One region of the Aminobacter sp. NyZ550 genome, then DNA from elsewhere that is predicted to be linked to it. Evidence: riboswitches for the same ligand, from Rfam matches in the RefSeq annotation. Region 1 holds a riboswitch; the other holds the start of a gene.
What was found. Region 1 has a riboswitch for S-adenosylmethionine ahead of N7E70_RS26275 (O-succinylhomoserine sulfhydrylase). Riboswitches for the same ligand answer to the same signal wherever they lie in the genome.
Positions count from the first base shown of each region.

Region 2: it holds a riboswitch for S-adenosylmethionine, as region 1 does, so the genes downstream of both, metA (homoserine O-acetyltransferase MetA) here and N7E70_RS26275 (O-succinylhomoserine sulfhydrylase) in region 1, are expected to answer to the same signal.

Region 1 covers NZ_CP114190.1:5,292,095-5,295,299, reverse strand. Annotated here, with positions in the region: gene N7E70_RS26285 (Hsp33 family molecular chaperone) at 1-137, shown strand, start outside; gene apaG (Co2+/Mg2+ efflux protein ApaG) at 157-549, opposite strand; gene N7E70_RS26275 (O-succinylhomoserine sulfhydrylase) at 710-1,903, opposite strand; SAM riboswitch at 1,947-2,024, opposite strand; gene N7E70_RS26270 (2'-deoxycytidine 5'-triphosphate deaminase) at 2,166-3,205, shown strand, end outside.
Region 2 covers NZ_CP114190.1:1,612,760-1,615,964, forward strand. Annotated here, with positions in the region: gene N7E70_RS08060 (LysR family transcriptional regulator) at 1-278, shown strand, start outside; gene metA (homoserine O-acetyltransferase MetA) at 321-1,244, opposite strand; SAM riboswitch at 1,294-1,371, opposite strand; gene hisC (histidinol-phosphate transaminase) at 1,525-2,637, shown strand; gene N7E70_RS08075 (prephenate/arogenate dehydrogenase family protein) at 2,641-3,205, shown strand, end outside.

The sequences.
Region 1 (3,205 bases):
AGATCAAGGGCATCCTGCAGGGCTTCACGGCCGAGGAAATCACTGACAGCGTCGAAGACGGCGTCATCCGCGTCGCCTGTGAGTTCTGCTCCAAGTCCTACGAATTCGACCCGGCAGAATTCGCACCGGTACAGTGAAGTCGGGCGCAATGATGCGTCAGTTCAGCCTGGGGCGAGCATCGGGCAAGTCGAGCGAGAAGGCCGGGATGGCGATGTCGAACATCTCGCCCGCCTCGTTGCGCATGGTGTAGCGCCCGACCATGATGCCTGACGGCGTCGAGAGCGGGCAGCCGGACGCATATTGATAGCTGTCGCCGGGATTGAGTTCGGGCTGGTCGCCGACCACGCCCGGGCCGCGCACTTCTTCGACCTTGCCGCTCGCATCGGTGATGTGCCAGTAGCGCGACAGCAACTGGACGAATTCGTCGGAATTGTTCTCGATGGTGACGCGGTAACCCCAGACGTAGCGGTTTTCCGATGGCTCCGACTGGTCCACCAGATAGAAGGGCTCGACCTCGACCGCGATGTTGCGGGTGATTGCGCGATACATATGCTGCGCTCCTTGGCCTGCACGATGACAGAGTCCGCCGCGCGAGGCTGCGGGTCAACTGCTGTTCGACAAAATCACGCCGATTGTGATGAGGCTGTGACGGATCTTACCGCCGGCTTGAACGGCGCTCCCGGTTGCGGAGCGCCGTTGTCCCGGGCGTCTAGCGCGCCGCCTTCAGCGCGTCGCCGATGTCGTTGAGCAGGTCGTCGGCGTCTTCGAGGCCGACCGACAGACGCAGCGTGCCGTCGTCGATGCCGAGCTCGGCGCGGGCCTCGTCGGTGAGGTTCTTGTGCGTCGTCGTCGCCGGATGGGTGATCAGGCTCTTGGCGTCGCCGAGATTGTTCGAGATCAGCACGATCCGCAGCGCGTTCTCGAAGGCGAAAGCGGCTTTCTTGCCGCCCTTGACGTCGAAGCAGATCAGCGTCGAGCCGCCCGACATCTGGCGCTTGACGATGTCGGCCTGCGGGTGGTCGGCGCGGCCCGGATAGATCAGGCGCGACACTTCAGGCTGCTCGGCGAGGAAGTCGGCGATCTTTCCGGCGGTCTCGGTCTGCTGGCGCACGCGCAGCGGCAGTGTCTCCAAGCCCTTGAGCAGCGTCCAGGCGTTGAACGGCGACAGGCTCGGGCCGGTGTGGCGGAAGTAGTCGTGCAGGTTCTCATCGATCCACTTCTTGTCCGACAGGATGACGCCGCCGAGGCAGCGGCCCTGGCCGTCGATGTGCTTGGTGGCAGAATAGACGACGACATGGGCGCCGAGCTCGAGCGGCTTCTGCTGCATCGGCGTGGCGAAGACATTGTCGACGACGAGGCGTGCGCCGATCGAATTGGCAAGGGTCGCGACCGCCGCGATGTCGACGACTTCGAGCGTCGGGTTGGTCGGGCTTTCCAGGAAGAACAGCTTGGTGTTGGGCTGGACCGCCTTTTCCCAGTTCTCGATCAGCGTGCCGTCGACCAGCGTCGCCTCGATGCCATACTTGGGCGCCAGCGTCTCGACGACCCAGCGGCACGAGCCGAACAGGGCACGGGCAGCAACGATGTGGTCGCCGGCCTTCAGGCCGCACAGGATGGCGGCGGTGACGGCCGCCATGCCGGAGGCGGTGGCACGTGCGTCCTCCGCGCCTTCGAGCGCACACATGCGCTTTTCGAACATGTCGACGGTGGGATTGGCGTAGCGCGAATAGATGAAGCCGGGGGTCTCGCCCTTGAAGCGGGCCTCGGCGCTTTCGGCGCTTTCATAGACATAGCCCTGGGTCAGGAAGATCGATTCCGAGGTCTCGCCGAAGCCGGAGCGAAGGCTGCCGCCATGGACGAGGGTGGTCTGGGGTTTCCAGTTACGCTGCTTTTCGGAGCTCATAGCCAAATCCAAATACAAAAAAACCGGCCGCGATAAGTCGCAACCGGTCCACAACGCGGCCCTTTAGCGACTTGTTTAACGTGGCTGCAAGCCGACCGGCCAAATCACCACGGGATAAATGTCCTTTAGACCCGCAGCCTGCTTGCGTCAATTGCGAGGACGACTAAACGTTTTGGGCCACGCACATGAGCCCGGAAACGGTCGGGATCCAGCGGCCCCGGCTCGCTTTTTGGGCTGGCGGCGCTGTAGAGGAGTGAGGCAATTGCGGCAGTCGGGCATTCTTCCAGACCAGGACATCGCGGCGCTGTTTGCGTCGGGCGCGCTCAAGGCGTCGCCGCTCGATGCCGACCAGATCCAGCCGGCGAGCCTCGACCTGCGCCTTGGCGCCATCGCATATCGCGTGCGCGCGTCCTTCCTGCCTGGCCCCAATTCGCTGGTTCAGGCCAAGCTCGACCGGCTCAAGCTGCACGAGATCGACCTGAGCAATGGCGCGGTGCTGGAGACGGGCTGCGTCTACATCGTGCCGCTGCTGGAGAGTCTTGCTTTGCCTGCCGAAATATCGGCCTCGGCCAACCCGAAGAGCTCGACCGGCCGCCTCGACATCTTCACCCGTGTCATGACCGACCATGGCCAGGAGTTTGACAAGATTCCCGCCGGCTACAGCGGCCCGCTCTATCTTGAGGTCAGCCCGCGCACCTTCCCGATCGTCGCGCGCAAGGGTTCGCGCCTGTCGCAGATCCGCTTCCGCAAGGGAAATGCGCTGTTGTCGGAAACCGAGCTCAACGCGCTGCACCTGTCCGACCGGCTGGTGGCGATCGATCCGCCAAACATTTCGGGGGGCGGCATCGCGCTGTCGATCGACCTTGCCGGTGCGCCCGGCAGCATCGTCGGTTATCGTGGCAAGCACCATACCGGCCTCGTCGACGTCGACAAGCGCGCCGCCCAGAAGGTCGTCGACTTCTGGGAGCCGATCTACAATCATGGCGCCGAGGAATTGGTGCTCGACCCGGACGAGTTCTACATCCTGGTGTCGCGCGAGGCTGTGCATGTGCCGCCGCTCTACGCCGCCGAAATGACGCCGTTCGACCCGCTGGTCGGCGAGTTCCGCGTCCACTATGCCGGCTTCTTCGATCCAGGCTTCGGCCATTCCGGCGCCGGCGGCACCGGCAGCCGCGCCGTGCTCGAGGTACGCAGCCACGAAGTGCCGTTCATCCTGGAACACGGCCAGGTCGTCGGCCGCCTCGTCTACGAGCACATGCTGGCACGCCCGAAAGCGCTTTATGGCACCGACCTCGGCTCCAA
Region 2 (3,205 bases), 1.8 Mb from region 1:
TACGCACGCTCGACGATGCCGGCATTCCCTGGGTCGAGGTGTTCGTCGGCGGCGGCTCGTCGCTGGTGACGGCGGCAGTGTCGGCCGGGCTGGCGACGGCGGTCTTTCCCAGCCGTCTCGCGCCGCCCGGAACCGTCGAAGTCAGCCGCAAGTTCGGTCTGCCCGATGTGCCGGCAACCGAAATCGTGCTGCACTCGTCGCTCACCGACCGCCGCTCGCGCGAAGCCCTGCGCATCCTCGCCTGCGCCTTCCACGAGCACCGGGCAAAGGCGGGGTAGGGCAAAGGACCGCGCCCGGGTTCCGGACGCGGTCTTGTGGTGCTAGCGACCCTTGCCGATGTTTTCCAGATCGTACTCGGTGGTCTGGTAGACGCGGTTGATCCAGTTGCCGAACAAAAGATGGGCGTGCGAGCGCCAGCGATTCAGCGGCCGGCGCTGCGGGTCGTCGTCGGGGTAATATTCGTGCGGCACGGCAATCGTCACGCCGGCGGCCACGTCGCGGTCATACTCTTCCTTGAGTGAGGTCGAGTCGTATTCGATGTGGTTGAACATGTAGAGCCGGTTGCCGGCTTCTTCGGCCAGCAGGCTCGGGCCGGTCTCTTCCGATTCCATCAAAAGCTCCAGGCCGGAGTCTTCGGGGATGTCCGAGGCACGGACCTCGGTCCAGCGCGACACCGGTATGGCGAAATCGTCGGAGAAGCCGGCGAGATAGGGCGAGGCAGGCGCGTTGTTGTTGTGGCGGTAGACGCCGAACGCCTTGTGCTCCAGCGTGTGCTTGGGAACGCGGTGAAAATGCCAGGCGGCCGCCATCGCGCCCCAGCAGATGAAGAACGGCGAGTGCACGTTGGTCGTCGTCCAGTCCATGATCTGCTTGAGTTCGTCCCAGTAGGTCACGTCCTCGAAAGGCAGCAGTTCCACCGGCGCACCGGTGATGATGAAGCCGTCGAACTTGCGATCCTTGACCTCTTCCCAGGTCTGATAGAAGGCGATGAGGTGATCTTCTGAGGTGTTCTTGGCCTTGTGGGTGCCGATGCGCACCAGCGTCAGTTCGACCTGCAGCGGGCTGGCGCCGATCAGGCGCGCGATCTGCGTTTCGGTCCTGACCTTGTTGGGCATCAGGTTGAGCAGGCCGATCTGCAGCGGACGGATGTCCTGGCGGAGAGCTGTCTGCTCATCCATGATGGACACGCCCTCTTTTTCCAGCACTTGGCGGGCGGGGAGTTGATCCGGGATCTTGATCGGCACTGTGCGAACTCCAAAAAACAAAACCGGCATTGCTGTCGCAAAGCCGGTTTACGGATCGCAAACGGCCCTTTAGCGACTTGTTTAACGTGGCTGCAAGCCGACCGGCCAAATCACCACGGGTCTATGCCCTGCTATTACGCCCGGTCGGGGATTGCGTCAACCGCGACCCATTCGTCCGGCCAGACCGCCCGGTTCCGCCGGTTTTCCTCGACATTGCGTGCACCGGGCGGTATTTCCGCTGCGGCCTCCGGCCGGAGGCGCCAATCCAGGATATTTCGAAATGACCAAGGCACCCGAGCAGATTCGCCCCGAACCCCGCGCCGGCATCATGGACATCGCAGCCTATGTCCCCGGCAAGAGCTCCGCTCCGGCAGGCGTCGCCAAGGTCCATAAGCTGTCGTCGAACGAAAATCCGCTCGGCGCCTCGCCCCATGCGATCGAGGCCGTCCAAAGGCTATCGCATAAGATGGAGTATTATCCCGATGGGTCGGCGTCACGCCTGAGGCAGGCGATCGCGGCGACCCATGGGCTGAATCCTGCCAACATCCTGTGCACCAATGGCTCCGACGAAGTGCTGGGCCTGTTGTCCCAGAGCTATCTCTCGCCGGGCGACGAGGCCGTCTACACCGAGCACGGCTTCATGGTTTACAAGATCTACACCCAGGCAGCCGGTGCCACGCCGGTCGTTGCCAAGGAGGATGCCGAGAAGGCCAGCGTTGACAACATCATCGCGGCGGTGACGCCGAAGACCAGGATCGTCTTCCTCGCCAACCCCAACAACCCGACCGGCACCTACCTGCCGTTCGAGGAGGTGCGCCGCCTGCACGCGGCACTGCCCAAGAACGTGCTGCTCGTGCTCGATGCCGCCTATGCCGAATATGTCCGCCGCAACGACTATGAATCGGGCGTCGAGCTGGTCGCGGCCAACGAGAACGTCGTCATGACGCGGACCTTCTCCAAGATCCACGGCCTTGGCGGCATGCGCATCGGCTGGATCTATGCGCCGTCGCACATCATCGACGTGCTGGAGCGCATGCGCGGTCCCTTCAACGTCAATGCGGCGGCGATCGAAGCCGGCGTGGCGGCGATGGAAGACCGCGGCCATGTCGAGCGCACGGTGGCGCACAACGCCAAATGGGCGGAATGGCTGGTCGCCGAGTTCGAAAAGCTCGGCCTGCGCGTCACGCCTTCGGTCGGCAACTTTCTGCTGGTGCACTTCCCCGATGACGGCAAGCACTCGGCCGCTGCCGCCGACGATTATCTCACGGCGCGCGGCTATATCCTGCGCAGGGTCACCGGCTACGGTTTCCCCAATGCGCTGCGCATGACCATCGGCACCGAAGAAGCCAATCGCGGCGTCGTCGCCGCACTCACCGAATTCCTGAAAAGTTGAACCATGTCAGATCCTCTCTTTGAAAAGATCGCCCTCGTCGGCATCGGCCTGATCGGCTCGTCGCTGGCCCGCGTCATCCGCCGTGAAGGGCTCGCCCGTCACATTGCGATCACCACCCGCAGCGCACCCACGCTCGCCCGCGCCGAGGAACTCGGCCTCGGCGACAGCTACTCGACCGACGCCAAGGCAGCCGTCAAGGATGCCGACCTCGTCATCGTCTCGGTGCCGGTCGGCTCGTCCGGCGCCGTGGCTGTCGACATCGCATCGGCGCTGAAGCCGGGTGCCATCCTCACCGACGTCGGCTCCACCAAGGCCTCCGTCATCGCGCAGATGGCCCCGCATGTACCCGCGGGCGTGCATTTCATCCCTGGCCACCCGCTGGCCGGTACCGAGAAGTCGGGTCCCGACGCCGGCTTTGCCGAACTGTTCGAGAACCGCTGGTGCATCTTCACGCCGCTGCCTGATACCGATCCGGTGGCGCTGGAGAAGCTGTCGGAGTTCTGGCGCCGCTGCGGCTCCAACATCGATACGATGGATCCCGAACATCACGATATGACGCTCGCCATCG